Linked DNA regions of Panacibacter ginsenosidivorans. The protein of the gene in region 1 binds, or shares a complex with, the protein of each later gene. Links are inferred from orthologs where the notes say so. Each region holds a gene or a part of one and is shown on either strand. Other genes may lie near its edges.

Region 1 (7,332 bases):
TATCAATATGGGCTTCAATCGCAGGCATCGCTTTTTCAAGCGTTTCAGGTCCTGTGAGCTTTTCATTTATGAATGAGGAGTTAAGTATTTCAATATTTACGGCATGTGCAATAGAAACAGTCATTCCCTCTTTCACTTTTGGTAATAAGCCGCGCCATCTAATACCGGCAATATTAATTACTTTGAAAGGTCTGAATATACTTCTGACGGCAAACTTTATCATTAGCCATGAAAGTAAGGCCGCAACAAAAGGAACCAGTAAAAGGGTATTATTCATAGTTATTATTTTAATAAAAAAAGCCTTGTAAACGGTTTGCGTTTACAAGGCTTACTACGGGAGGATGATGGGTCTCGAACCCACGGCCTTCAGTGCCACAAACTGACGCTCTAACCAACTGAGCTACAACCTCCGTACAATAACTTATTTGTTATAGGGCAGCAAAAATAAAGAAATACAATTAGCCGCCAAAATTAGGATGCATCTTTTATTTGCATCATTTTGGCCAACTTACCAAAAGCAAAGTTTCAACGGATCATTTACAGGTATACTAAAATGAATTTTTTAACAGCAAACTTTCATAATAATACCCGGTTATATAGCGGGTGTTTTTTGTTTTCCAATTCCTTTAAATGGGTGATGAATCGAGCCTGAAAGAAATATTACAAATAACCCCAAATGTTGTAATGTTTCCACCCTTTACATGTGCTTTAATATCTTTTACCCAAACAGAATCAATGTTGCGGATGGTTTTGGATGCTTCTTTTACAGCGTTTCGTATAGCATCATCTATACTTACTTCTGAAGATGCAATCACTTCGATAACTTTTACAAGTGGCATAGCAATGTTTTAAATTAATGAGTGTAAATGTTGTTGAGCGGAAGATACAAAGGCAGCATTAAATACAAAAATTCTTTTGTTGTTTATTAGCTTGTGGCTACTTCTTTTTCCCAACCTGTTTCTTTTAGTGCAGGGTCTTTTTCTTTTTTTAGGAAGTCACCATCAGTTGAAGCGCCGCCAATCGCAGCATCCATCAACGCACTGTCTGGTACTATTTTTACCGGTTCTCTCCACGAAGTACTTTCATCATTGTATGCATGATTACTTAATGAATTATAACAGGAGATGAGAGACCATCTTGGTTTATCGCTGAGATTGGCTTCGCTGCGGTGTAAAATATTGCTGTGAAAGAATAAGGCATCTCCCGGTTCTATTTCTACATATACATGTTCCATTGTTTGCAGTGCATTATTTACCATGGTCATATCTGCACCCACCTGTTCACCACTAAAGCCGTGGTTCACGCGTCCCATTTTGTGTGAGCCCTTTATTACCTGTAAGCATCCATTGGCTTTATTCGCTTCTGTTAACGCAATCATTACGCTCACCAATTGGTCCGGAAAAAGAAACTGGTTCTTGTACCAGTAACCGTAATCCTGGTGCCATTCCCAGGCGCCGCCAACCCGTGGCTCTTTTTGCATAAGCTTTGTATGAAAATGACAAACAGGACTATCACTGTCTAATAATTTGCCAACGGATTTTACCATTCTTTCGCTGCGGAGCAACATACTATAAACGTCATTACCCGGTGTAAACCACAACGTAAGTTTTGTTTTGCGTCCGCTTTGATCATTCAAATCAACTGCATTTTCTTTTACCACTGCATCTCCGGTTGCAATGCTATAAAGCTTATCAATTTCCTGTTTGCTGAAGAAATTCTTTACAATTACATAGCCATCTTTATGAAAGGCTTTCACATCAGCATCGTTAAGTATTTGTGCCATAAAATAATTTTTTTGATGATATTAAAATTACACTGACCACTTTAAGCGGGGATAAATGTAAAACAATTGCACCTGTAAAATGTACTGATATTTCTAATCTTTGATAAAGTTTGCCTTAATCATTTACTGCGGTGGTTTTGCTGATAAACTACTGATTATCAAATATTACAAAACCTCATATGCCTGTTCAGTATTGAACAGAACGTACAAGAGTGCGACGCAACTGAAGCTTCATCTTTTTACTTTTGCCGGGTTAAAAAACAAATACCAAAAATTACTGAGTTCCAGCTCCAATAATCCAATTGCTTCCCTTACCTTTGCCGCCCGAAAATCTATTTAATAACAAAAAATTTCAGGGTAATGAACAATTACGAATTGATGGTGATTTTTACCCCTGTGCTTTCTGAGGAAGAATTTAAAGCTGCCCAGAAAAAGTACGCCGACTATATAATTGAGCACGGCGGAAGCATTACGCACAGCAATCCCTGGGGTCTGAAATCACTGGCGTATCCTGTCCAGAAGAAAACCACAGGTATTTACTGGGTTCTGGAATACAGTGCGCCATCCAGCTTCAATGAGAAGTTTAAAGTACAAATGCTACGTGACGAGCATATGATGCGTCACATGATCACTGCACTCGATAAATACGCCGTCGAGTACAATGCCAAAAAGAGAAGTGGTGTACCTACAGGAATTGAAAAAGTAGCAACCATATAAATCATGGCAAAGGCAAACGAAATAAAATACCTTACGGCGATAAAGCAGGAAAAACCTAAAAAGAAATTCTGCCGTTTCAAAAAGTATGGTATAAAATACATCGACTACAAAGACATCGAGTTCCTGAAGAAATTCATCAACGAGCAGGGTAAAATTCTTCCCCGCCGTTTATCAGGTAACTCTTTAAAATATCAGCGCAAGGTTTCAGATGCCATTAAAAAGGCACGCCAGATGGCACTGTTACCTTTTGTAACTGATCTTTTGAAATAGAATAATTAGTAACCATCCCTAATCCGTTTTACAGCGGAGACAGTCTAAATCAAATTCACCGATTGGGCTCTTGGGAACTAAAAAACAAAACAATGCAGGTAATATTAATCCAGGATGTAGATACACTGGGCCAGGCAAATGAAGCGGTTAAGGTAAAGAACGGCTATGCCCGTAATTATTTGATCCCCCGGAAACTTGCGGTAGAAGCAAGCCCTTCTAATCTTAAACAATTAGAAGAAAAGCTGAAAGTAAAAGCCAGAAAAGAAGCTGCAATGCTGGCGCAGGTTAAACAGGTAATTGCTGCTTTACAAAGCGGCCCTGTAAAGATCGGTGCAAAAACAGGCACCAGCGGCAAGATCTTCGGAAGCGTTACAGCTCTTCAGATTGCACGCGCTATCAAAGATCAGAAAGGTTATGAGATCGATCGCAAACGCATCACCATCGTTGATGAGGTGAAAGAATTAGGCACTTACAAATCTTCTATCGATTTCGGCGGCGGCAACGTTGCAGAAATGGAATTCGAAGTGGTAGGCGAATAATTCGCTCTAACGTCTACATACAGTTTACATTATAAGACCATCACATTTTTGTGGTGGTTTTTTGTTTGATCTAACTGTTTTCTATCCGACCATTTTTCTTTTGAACCCAACTTTTGAATTCTATAGCATCGCCTCTTGCGTCGCACACTTCAGCGCTCCAAACATTTATCAGCAAAGCAAAACGTCCTTTGTATTTTATAACCTATAAACCTATATTTTTGCATCCCGTAACAATCAGGATTTAAGCGCACAAACCAATTATAAACTATGCGACAAATTGCTTTTCGTGAGGCCATCCGTGAGGCCATGAACGAAGAAATGAGAAGAGACGACAGGGTATTTTTGATGGGTGAAGAAGTTGCCGAATACAACGGCGCTTACAAAGTAAGCCAGGGTATGCTGGCAGAATTTGGTCCAAAACGTGTAATTGATACACCTATTGCAGAGCTTGGTTTTACTGCTATCGGTGTGGGTGCGGCGCAAAACGGGTTACGGCCTATTGTTGAATATATGACCTGGAACTTTGCTGTATTGGCGTTAGACCAGATCTTAAATACAGGTTCTAAAATGCTTGCCATGAGTGGCGGTCAGCTTGGTTGTCCCATCGTTTTTCGTGGTGGCAACGGCAGCGCAGGTCAGCTTGGTGCACAACACTCTACAGCTTTTGAAAGTTACTATGCAAATATTCCCGGTATAAAAGTGGTTTCGCCTTCTACACCTTACGATGCTAAAGGTTTATTGAAACAAGCCATCCGTTATGAAGAAGATCCGGTAATATATATGGAAAGTGAAGTAATGTATGGTGATAAAGGCGAAGTACCTGAAGAAGAATATTACATTCCATTGGGCAAAGCCGATGTAAAAAAACAAGGCCGCGATGTGACCATCGTTTCTTATAATAAAATGATGAAAGTGGCTTTAAGTGCTGCTGCTGAGTTAGAGAAAGAAGGTGTAAGCGCAGAAGTTATTGATCTCAGAACGATTCGTCCATTAGATTGGCAAACGATTCTTGACAGTGTAAAGAAAACAAACCGTTTGGTAATTGTTGAAGAACAATGGCCTATGTGTTCTGTTTCTTCTGAAATTTCGTACCGCATTCAGAAGGAAGGTTTCGATTATCTTGATGCACCCATCCGTCGCATCACCAGTGCGGATGCACCTATGCACTATGCGCCAAATCTTGCCGCTGCTTACCTCCCGGATGTACCACGCACAGTAAAACTGGTAAAAGAAGTGATGTATATGAAAAAGTAGAAAGCTTTATATAACGTAACTAAACTATATTATCAATCCCGCTGCCACAAATGCACGGGTTTTTTTATTTTATTTTGAACCAAATTACATTACTACTATGATGCTTTGCTTGCGTCGCACCCTTGTACATTCTAATCAATATTCAGCTAATTACAGTTTGGTTGTTTGCTTATTACTATGCAGTATAATGTGCACTGCACAAAATAATAATGCTACTTCATCAGATACAGCATCCTTAAATGCAGTAACCGTTACCGCATTTGCATCAGGTTTAAAATGGAAAGATGTACCAGCTTCTGTTGCTCTGTTAAACAAACAACAGTTGATGCGTTATGATGGAACTTCGATGGTTCCTTTATTAAATACAATTGCAGGTGTAAGAATGGAAGAACGTTCTCCCGGTAGTTACCGTCTTTCCATGCGGGGTAGCTTATTACGTTCTCCGTTTGGTGTACGGAATGTGAAAATATATATGGATGATGTGCCATTAACAGATGCAACGGGCAACACTTATTTAAATCTTATTGATCTTAATGAACTCTCCTCAATCGAAATTATAAAAGGACCATCTTCCAGTTTTTATGGAGCCAATACCGGAGGCGCAGTTATTTTAAATACAGATGATAAACGCGGTATAGATGCAGGTCTTAGTGGTGGATCGTATGGATTATTTAAAGAGTATGTAAGTATAAAAGAACATACCGATAAATTGTTCTTTGGCCTTCAGCAATCACATACTCAAAGCGATGGTTATCGTCAGCAAAGCGCATTGAGAAAAGATATTGTTCAGGGTAAATTCAACTGGAAGTTAAATAAAACATCTTCTCTTTTATTCCTTGGCTTTTATGCCAACCTGCATTACGAAACCCCCGGCGGTATTACACAAAAACAAATGGATTCTTTACCAACACTGGCAAGGCAGCCATCAGGTTCAACTCCCGGAGCAGTAGAACAAAATGCAGGCGTGTATAACAAAACTTATTTTGGTGCCGTTACGTTTCGGTCAGCATTTGCAAAACATTTTAATAATACAACGTCGTTTGTTTTTAATCATACTGATTTTAAAAATCCTTTTATCACCAACTATGAAAAACGAAAGGAGTTCAACTATAGCGGCAGAACAGATTTCCAATACACAATTAACAAAGGGAATAGCTTTACGCTAAAAACGAATGCCGGTGGAGAGTTGCAATACAATAACTCTTATATAAGAGTGTATGACAACAATGGTGGAACTCTGGGAGATAATCAATATAAAGACCGCGTATATACAACGCAATATTTTTTATTTGCCCAGGTAAACATAACAACCGGCAAATGGTTATTCCAGGCAGGTTTAAGTAATAATAATTTGCAATATAAATATAGCCGCCTGACAGACAGTTCAGGTGTGTATCCCATAACCAAAAAAACAGGGAATACGGTAAGTCCAAGAGTTGGCATAACTTATAGCATTATAAAAAATGTTTCATTGTATGCTGTTGCTGCAAAAGGGTTTTCGCCACCAACACTTGCAGAAGTGCTGCCTTCGAGTGGTTTATTTACAAATACTTTGCAGGCTGAATATGGATGGAATTACGAAGCAGGAATAAAAGGATCTGTTGTTAATAATAAACTTCAATACAATGCATCCTTCTATTATTTTGCTTTGAAAGACGCTATTGTGCGAAGAGTAGATGATAATGGTAATGAGTATTTTGTAAATGCAGGAGGAACGATACAAAAAGGTGCAGAGCTTTGGATGAATGCAAATATTATTAATGCTCATCAGGGATTTGTACAATCATTAAATATATGGAACAGCTTTAGCTACCAGCCTTACAAATTTGATTCATACAAATCAGGCAGTAATGATTATTCAGGTAATAAATTAACAGGTGTACCGCGTGCTATTGATGTAAGTGGTGTTGATGTAAAATTTATGCATGATTATTATACTAACATAACTTTCAATTATACATCATCTATATCATTGGATGATGCAAGCACTGTATCAGCTAAGCCTTATCATTTGCTGCAGTTGAAAATGGGAAAAGATTTTCTTTTACATAAAATGAAACTGAAAATTTTTGCCGGTGCAGATAATTTACTGAATGAAGGGTATAGTTTGGGAAATGATATCAACGCATTTGGTGGTAGGTATTTTAACCCGGCACCTGTAAGAAATTATTACGTAGGAATAGCAATTAACCTGTAATAATAATTTAAAGCAACGCTTAAATAAAAGTTGTTTGCCAATGCTGCATAGTGAACGATAGTACAGGAGTGCGACGCAAGTAAAGCATCATAGCAGTAATGCAGTCCGGTTCAAAAACAAAAAGAATGCAGCTTATGCTGCATTCTTTTTTATAAAGAGTCTCTTCTATTATTGTTTAATAAATTTTAGAGAAACATTTCCATCTGGTGTTTGTACCTGTGCAAAATAAATTCCACGGCTTAATTGTGCCGCATTGATCTCTATTCTGTTCTTACCTGATGCCTCATAAGAAGTTGTACTGATGATTTTACCATTAATATCAATAATGCGAATGGTAACTTCTTCGGCAGGCGTATTGAGTGTTACATAACATTTATCATGAACGGGATTGGGATAAATAGATGCCTGAACGTTTATAATAGCCTGCCCCTGATCTGCTGACGTTAATGCAGTGAGTGTATTCGTTACCGTAACAGTTATTGTTTCATCATCATATAAAGCAAGTGTGCTGTTATCTGTAACGCGTACTTTAAAGCTATAAGAGCCTGCTGTTGCGGGTGTCCAGGTAAATA
Region 2 (7,352 bases), 1.5 Mb from region 1 along the record:
TATTTTTTTAAGTTAATACCACTCAGGTCGAGCTTGCCTTTCTTCTCCAGTATCTGTGTATGATAATTTGTTTCTTCGAGTAGGATATTTGTTTGCTGGCTGTAATGGTCCAGTGCAACAGACTGCGATACATTAAGCATGATGAGCCGGAAAGATTCTACATCTGCGCTTTCCAGTTCAATTTTATTGTAACCGAGTTTATACCTGTTTGCATTGGTTTCTATATCAAATTCATCATTCAATCTTTCTTCCTGCATGTTTCTGCAATATGGTGTTATAACCTGTATAAAAGCTGTAGACTCTACTTCGTTGTAACCAAGAAAACATACAATACCATACTTAAAAACGTAAATAAATTTTTGTGTGGCCATACGATAAAACAATTCATCAGAATCTTCATGATAAATTTCTGCCGTAAATGCAGTTTTAAATTGTTTTATATCTATACTATCTGCTATCTGGAAGGATACTACTTTTAACATGCAGGTTAGTTATGTGTCTAAGTTAAGGCTTTATAATAAAGAGAAGAATTCTGTTATAAGTAAAGTGTTACAGACACTTTATTTCACATTTTAGTTATTGCTTTTTTTGACCTTTTTCTTCGATTGCTTTGCAACAGGATTATAATCGAGTGCCAGTTTTACCCAATATTCTAATTGTTTTTTTGATTGTAATTCAGCGGAGCTGACGAAAACAAAGCCTCTCATTACTTTACCGTTGTGCACCATTGGCTCGCAACCATTTTTCGAAATTACATCATCATTTTTTTCCGGATCTATTCGAACCATTATTCTTTCCGGCTTAACAGCCACACACATTTTATCATTAACCATAAAACATATTCCACCGAATGCTTTCTTCTCTCCCACATTATCATGCGTTACTTCAATGATCTCTCTTACGCGGTTCAGTAAAGTCTCCTCTGCTAACATGTATAAGAATTTATGCAAACTCAAATTACAAAAAAGGAATAAAAAAAGAGAACGATGGTTCTCTTTAAAATTAAACTGTTGCAAACTGATCAGAACGCTGAAGTGCTTGCGACGCAACAGGCGATGCCATTTATTCTATAGCATAGTATTATAAAATCACTTCTCCTTCCAAATCATAATCATACGCTTTAGTGATCTTTACATTTACAAACTCACCAACAGGCAATTTTTTTGTGGAGTGAATTACCACTTCATTATCTACTTCAACACTATCGAACTCAGTGCGGCCAAGATAGCGGCCAGCTTCCTTTTTGTCGATAATTACTTTAAATACCTTACCTACCTTTTCTACATTCTTTTCATAACTTATTTCCTGCTGCAGTTCCATGATCTCCTGTGCACGTGCCTGCTTTTCTTCCGCAGGCACATCATCAATTAAAGCATAACCACTCGTTCCTTCTTCATGACTGTAAGTGAAAATGCCGACACGATCAAAACGCATACGTGTAAGAAAATCTTTGAGCTCTTCCACATCTTCTCTTGTCTCGCCAGGGAAACCTGCTATTAAAGTTGTGCGCAAACAAATGCCCGGATTCTTTTCACGAATAGCTGCAATCAATTCTTCCATTTCCTGTCTTGTGCTTTGGCGCTTCATTGCTTTCAGCATGTTATTGCTTGCATGCTGCAAAGGCATATCAAGATAGTTACAGATATTGCTGCGCTCACGCATAACATCCAACACTTCAAGCGGAAACTTATTGGGGTAAGCATAATGTAAACGAATCCATTCAATTCCTTTTACATCAGCCAGTTTATTCAATAATTCTGCAAGCATTCTTTTCTTGTAAAGATCGAGACCATAATAAGTAAGTTCCTGCGCAATAAGCATGATCTCTTTAACGCCACGCCGGACAAGGCTCTCGGCTTCTTTAACCAAATCTTCCATCGACCTGCTGACATGCGCACCACGCATTAAAGGAATTGCACAGAATGCACAGGTTCTGTTACAACCTTCACTGATCTTTAAATAAGCATAATGTTTTGGTGTGCCAAGCATGCGTTCACCAAGCAACTCACTTTTATAATCAGCATCAAATTGTTTTAAAATGAGTGGTAATTCAAGAGTGCCAAACCACGCATCAACTTCTGGAATTTCCGCTTCAAGATCGCTACGGTAACGTTCACTTAAACAACCGGTAACATAAACTTTGTCAAGTTTACCTTTCTTTTTTAATTCAACCTGGTCGAGAATAGTATTTACGCTTTCTTCTTTTGCCTTGTCAATAAAACCGCAAGTATTTACCACAACTATGTTATGATCAAGTTTACTGTTCTCATGCACCACATCAATTTCATTTGCTTTCAGCTGGCCACTCAGCACTTCACTATCCACCAGGTTTTTACTGCAACCAAGTGTTATAATGTTCACCTTATCTTTTTGTAATGTTCTTGATTTCATAATAAGGTTGCAAAGTTATGTTTTTACAGGAAGAGTTTATTGGCACCTATGCCTTTAATTGGCGCAGTTATTGAATTCTTTTGAATGAAACAGATCTTTTAAACTTAAAAGTATTCATATGAAACAGTTAATTAAAGGTTCAGGCTTTAAAGCTCTTTTTACGAGCATTATGATATTAATATATCAGTTCACACAGGCACAGGAATCACCAAAAGTAGAAGTAAACAATACAGATGTGGGCACCTGGATTGGCCAGAACTGGATTTGGGTTGTTGGAATCATTGCTTTACTGATTATTATACTTATAGCAAGTGGGGGAAAGCGCAGCTCTAAAACCACGACCATCCGCAGAGATGATGGAAAAACAACAACAATCACTACGGAAAAAGTAGATTAAATAAATCACAAGGCATGTGGAAAATGGGTAAATCATACCACATAATAAAAGGACGCCAAAAGCGTCCTTTATATTTTATTGTAATAATTATTTAGTAAAGTATCCTCACCTTAATCGTTTCTTTCACATCTCTCAATAATTCTAAAGCCTGTTTGGAAAGTTTCTTATCTACATCTAAAACCACGTACCCAATTTCATTATTTGTTTGTAAATACTGACCAACAATATTGATGTGATGACTTGCCAGTTCTGTATTAATTGCACTCAATACACCCGGTACATTTTTGTGAATATGTAATATTCTATGTGCACCTTCTACCGGTGGCAGGCTGATTGCAGGCACAGTATGCGAGCCATAAGTGATTCCTTTCTCGAGATAATTGAAAAGTTTTGCACTTACATCATCACCAATATTTTGCTGTGCTTCTTCAGTTGATCCACCAATATGTGGGGTAAGAATCACATTGCTTAATCCTTGTAATGGTGTTTCAAATTTATCTCCATTTTTTTCAGGTTCCCATGGAAATACATCTATTGCTGCACCTCCAAGTTCGCCTTCCTTCAATGCTTTTGCCAATATAGCAAGATCAACAACTTCTCCCCTGGCATAATTAATAAGAATTGCGCCTTTCTTAAAATGTTTGATATTGCCCTTATTAATAAGATTCTTTGTTTGTGCTGTTTCAGGTACATGCAGTGAAACAATATCCGCAGCATTTAAAAGCTCTTTCAGGCTCCTGCAGGAAGCTGCATTACCCAAAGGCAGTTTGGTTTCCACATCATAAAATAAAACTTTCATACCAAGCGCTTCTGCAAGTACACTTACCTGGCTGCCAATATTTCCGTAACCTACCAAACCTAACGTTTTACCGCGCAATTCAAAACTGCCTTTTGCTTCTTTATTCCAAAGACCTTCATGCGCAGCTTTGTTCTTATCCGGTATGCGGCGTATCAACATTATAGAGAGCCCAATCACCAGTTCTGCAACACTTCTGGTATTACTATAAGGAGCATTAAAAACTACAATTCCTTTTTTGGTTGCTGCTTTTAAATTCACCTGGTTTACACCAATACAGAAACAGCCTATTGCCTGCAGTTTGGTTGCTGCTTCCAAAACTTTCTCTGTTATCTGTGTTTTGGAACGAATACCCAGCAAATGCACATCTTTCACTTCCTTTATCAATTCTTCTTCGCTTAGTGCACCGCCGATCTTTTTTACATTGGTATAACCGTTTTGCTTAAAGTGCTGCACAGCTTTGTCGCTGATATTCTCCAAAAACAGGATCTTAATTTTTTCTTTGGGGTAACTTGTAAGTTGGCTCATCGTTGTTGTTGCTTGCTAAAGGATTATATAAAGCAAAATCCCCCCGTTTTTTACTGCGGAGGGATTTTAATATCAGAAGGTTATTTTTTCTTTTCGTAACGCTTCTTGAATTTGTCGATACGTCCCGCAGTATCTACCAGTACATTCTTACCGGTATAAAATGGATGCGATGTATTCGAAATTTCCAGCTTTATCAGCGGGTATTCATTACCATCTTCCCATTTAATTTTTTCTTTGGAACCGCCTGTAGAACGACCAAGAAATGCATGACCGTTGCTCATGTCTTTGAAAACAACAAATTTGTAACTTTCCGGATGGAGACCTTTTTTCATTTTTATGATTTTAGGCTGCACGGATTTTGCCGTACAATTTAAAAATTGGAGCGCAAAGATAAGTTCGGGAAGGTTTTAAACCAAATTGAATTTAAAGTAAAGCAATTATGCGCCCAACATCCTGTTTCCTATGGCATCTTTGGTTGCGTCGCACACTTCAGGTTTTTGGAACTTATGGCAACAATTGCCCCCGTTTATTTACGATTTCATATTGGTAAACTGAAGCGGGAAGGCAAGGTTAGCTCCTCTCAGCATGGCAATAACTTCCTGCAGATCATCTATTTTTTTGGCAGTTACGCGTACTATCTCATCCATTATTTGTGCCTGCACTTTTAGACCTGAATCTTTTATAAGCTTTACGATCTTCTTTGCATCATCCTGTTTTAAACCATTGGTTACGGATACTTCTTTCTTTACCACTTTACCACTGGGGTAAGCATCTTTTTCAAAGTTGAAGGCATTACCATCGATGCCCTGTTTTATAGCACGGCTGATAATAACATCAATGACCTGTTTCATTTTCATATCGCTTTCTACTTCTATGTTTACGATATAGTCTTTTTTATTGAGCTCTATGGAAACATGCGAGTCTTTAAAATCGAAACGATTACTGATCTCTTTCTTTACAGTGTTGATTGCGTTATCTAAAGTTTGAAGATCAACTTTACTGGCAATATCAAATGATGGCATGGCAAAAAGTTTATAATTGATAATTGATAGCCGGCAAAAATACAAATGTGCATTGACTGATGTAACAGTAAGACGCTAAATTGTTGAATAGAATTACTGAATGTACAAGTGAGTGACACAACAAAACCTTAATAGCAGCACCGCAGCTAAGTGCATAAAATAAAAAGCCCCGGTAGAAACCGGGGCCGGAATTATAATGCACATGAGAAAAATTTTACTGCTGACCACCAGTATTTACGCGGCTCTTTTCGTCATCGGCACCTGTATTATGACGACGTGGAGCCGGATTATTTACTTTGCCAAAACGATACGTAAACGAGATGATAGCCCTGCGGTTATCCCAATAACTATGTATTTGTGTGTAACCTTTGTTAAGATCGGTGCTTCCCCTGAAACTCATAAGATAAAAGGGATCGCGGAGATTGAGACGGATGGAACCTTTGTCTTTCAAAATTTTTTTGCCGCCGCCTACTGAAAACATTCCCATCGGTAATGAAAGAATGGCGCTGCTTTCTAAATTTTTGCCACGGTAAAAACCACTAGCCTCTGCAGACCATCCTTTATTAAACGTAAACTGACTGCTCATATTGGCTGTGTAAGAAGTAAGGCCAAGATCAATCTGCTCACCGTCAATAGTTCCTTTGTAATGGTTATTGAATACATTAGCGAAAACGTTTATTGACCACCACTTCGCCAGTTTTGTATTATAACTAACGGCTAAACCAATGTTTTTATTGGACGCTATATTTTGCTTGGTTTGATAAGTAGTGTAGTTAGAATCGCCGGGTTCACGTTTTGTTATCAATACATCATTAATGATATCTGAAACAGTTGTATAGTTTGCTGATATATTTAAGGCGCCTTTATAATTATAACTTAGTTCAAAGTTATGACTGAATTGTGGCTGAAGATCCGGGTTTCCCTGGCGATACGTATATCGATCAAGCTGGTACTGGAACGGGTTCAGATCCTGGTAGCCCGGCCTTTCTATTCTTCTGCCATATGACAAACCAAAAGTGTTGTTATCATTCAGATTATAACTGAAATATGTGGTAGGAAAGAGTTTGGTATAATTCTTTTTAAAAGCAATCTCTTTTGAAACCTGATTGCCTTCTGCTATGGTTTGTTCTGCACGTAAACCGAGCTGTATACCAAATTTCTTTATTTGTTTTTGTAAATTGATATAAGCTGCATTGATGTTTTCTTTATAAATAAAATGATTGCTTCTTGTTTCATCATTTTCCCATTTACCGGTACCAGCGTCATAAATGGTGTATTGTGCATCATTATCAGTTTTTACATAACTGAATTTTACGCCAGCTTCGAGTGTTGCATTTTTCTTTAAAGGTTGCTTATAATCTGCTTTGAAGCTGTAGATATCGATGTTTGCAGGGAGGTAACCATTTAATAAAAAGGGGTCTTCTGATAAGTCTCCGTCAGAGTTGTACAAATAGTTATTGGAATATTGTTTGCCTTTTGTTCTGTATAAAATATAATCTGCATCTACTGATAATTCTTTTCCAGAGGTATCTAATTTCTGCTGCAGGTTAACATTAAACCCAACATTCGTCCATGGATCGTGTGTTTCTGAGTTTGCATCATTGTATTGTACAAAACGATGCAGGCTATCATAAATATTCGCAGTGCCTGTAGAAGTAAAACGATCATTATCAAGATAACTCGTCATTGCCACGCCAACAGTTGTATTCTTGCCGGCAAAATAATCTGCACCAAGTTTAAAGTTATGGGGCAAGCCTTTATACTTTCCATAAGTATGCTGCTCACTATATCTGTTAAATGCAGAATCCCTGCCTTCTCTTAAACTCCTGTTTATATAAATATCATTAAACCCCAACCAGTACGAATTTCCATACATACCATAAATATTAGTCTTCCCTTTGCGCCAGTTGAAATTGATATTATTAGTATTCTTAAAATATTTTGCAATAATAGCGCTGGTAGAAAAGCTGCCATTTAATCCATTGTTTACATTCTTTTTTGTCTTGATATTAATGATGCCTGTGTTACCTGCTGCATCATATTTTGCAGAAGGCTGCGTCATTATTTCTATCTGGTCAAGCTGATTGGAAGAAAGATTTTTCAGATAATTTGTCAGATCCTGCCCGGATAGATAAGATGGTTTACCATCAATAAATATTTTCACGCCCTGCTTTCCTTTCAAGCTTATCTCACCATCATTATTAACTGTAATGCCCGG

Evidence for each region.
Region 2: rplI (region 1) and FRZ67_RS22945 share a complex: the UniProt entries of both Bacillus subtilis proteins name them as parts of the 50S ribosomal subunit. The link is inferred for Panacibacter ginsenosidivorans from one-to-one orthologs.

Annotation. Positions count from the first base shown.
Region 1 is NZ_CP042435.1:3,968,283-3,975,614, forward strand. Bases 1,738-4,585 are described here. They hold rplI (50S ribosomal protein L9), read left to right. Parts: upstream 1,738-2,862; coding sequence 2,863-3,309; downstream 3,310-4,585. Other genes in these bases: FRZ67_RS16655 (phytanoyl-CoA dioxygenase family protein), read right to left, coding at 1,738-1,783; rpsF (30S ribosomal protein S6), read left to right, coding at 2,144-2,500; rpsR (30S ribosomal protein S18), read left to right, coding at 2,504-2,770; FRZ67_RS16675 (pyruvate dehydrogenase complex E1 component subunit beta), read left to right, coding at 3,577-4,563. Also shown: FRZ67_RS16640 (hypothetical protein), read right to left, coding at 1-277; FRZ67_RS16650 (dodecin family protein), read right to left, coding at 627-839; more of FRZ67_RS16655, read right to left, coding at 926-1,737; FRZ67_RS16680 (TonB-dependent receptor), read left to right, coding at 4,751-6,760; FRZ67_RS16685 (choice-of-anchor tandem repeat GloVer-containing protein), read right to left, coding at 6,929-7,332. UniProt on the Bacillus subtilis protein: Binds to the 23S rRNA.
Region 2 is NZ_CP042435.1:5,443,177-5,450,528, reverse strand. The notes cover bases 2,819-5,686. They hold FRZ67_RS22945 (type B 50S ribosomal protein L31), read right to left. Parts: upstream 4,445-5,686; coding sequence 4,193-4,444; downstream 2,819-4,192. Other genes in these bases: FRZ67_RS22935 (TonB-dependent receptor domain-containing protein), read right to left, coding at 5,349-5,686; FRZ67_RS22940 (YajQ family cyclic di-GMP-binding protein), read right to left, coding at 4,643-5,134; serA (phosphoglycerate dehydrogenase), read right to left, coding at 2,880-4,112. In the rest of the region: FRZ67_RS22970 (RMD1 family protein), read right to left, coding at 1-482; FRZ67_RS22965 (TfoX/Sxy family protein), read right to left, coding at 573-932; 30S ribosomal protein S12 methylthiotransferase RimO, read right to left, coding at 1,081-2,391; FRZ67_RS22955 (hypothetical protein), read left to right, coding at 2,510-2,788; more of FRZ67_RS22935, read right to left, coding at 5,687-7,352. UniProt on the Bacillus subtilis protein: While neither of the L31 paralogs is essential, this protein does not seem to function as the main L31 protein.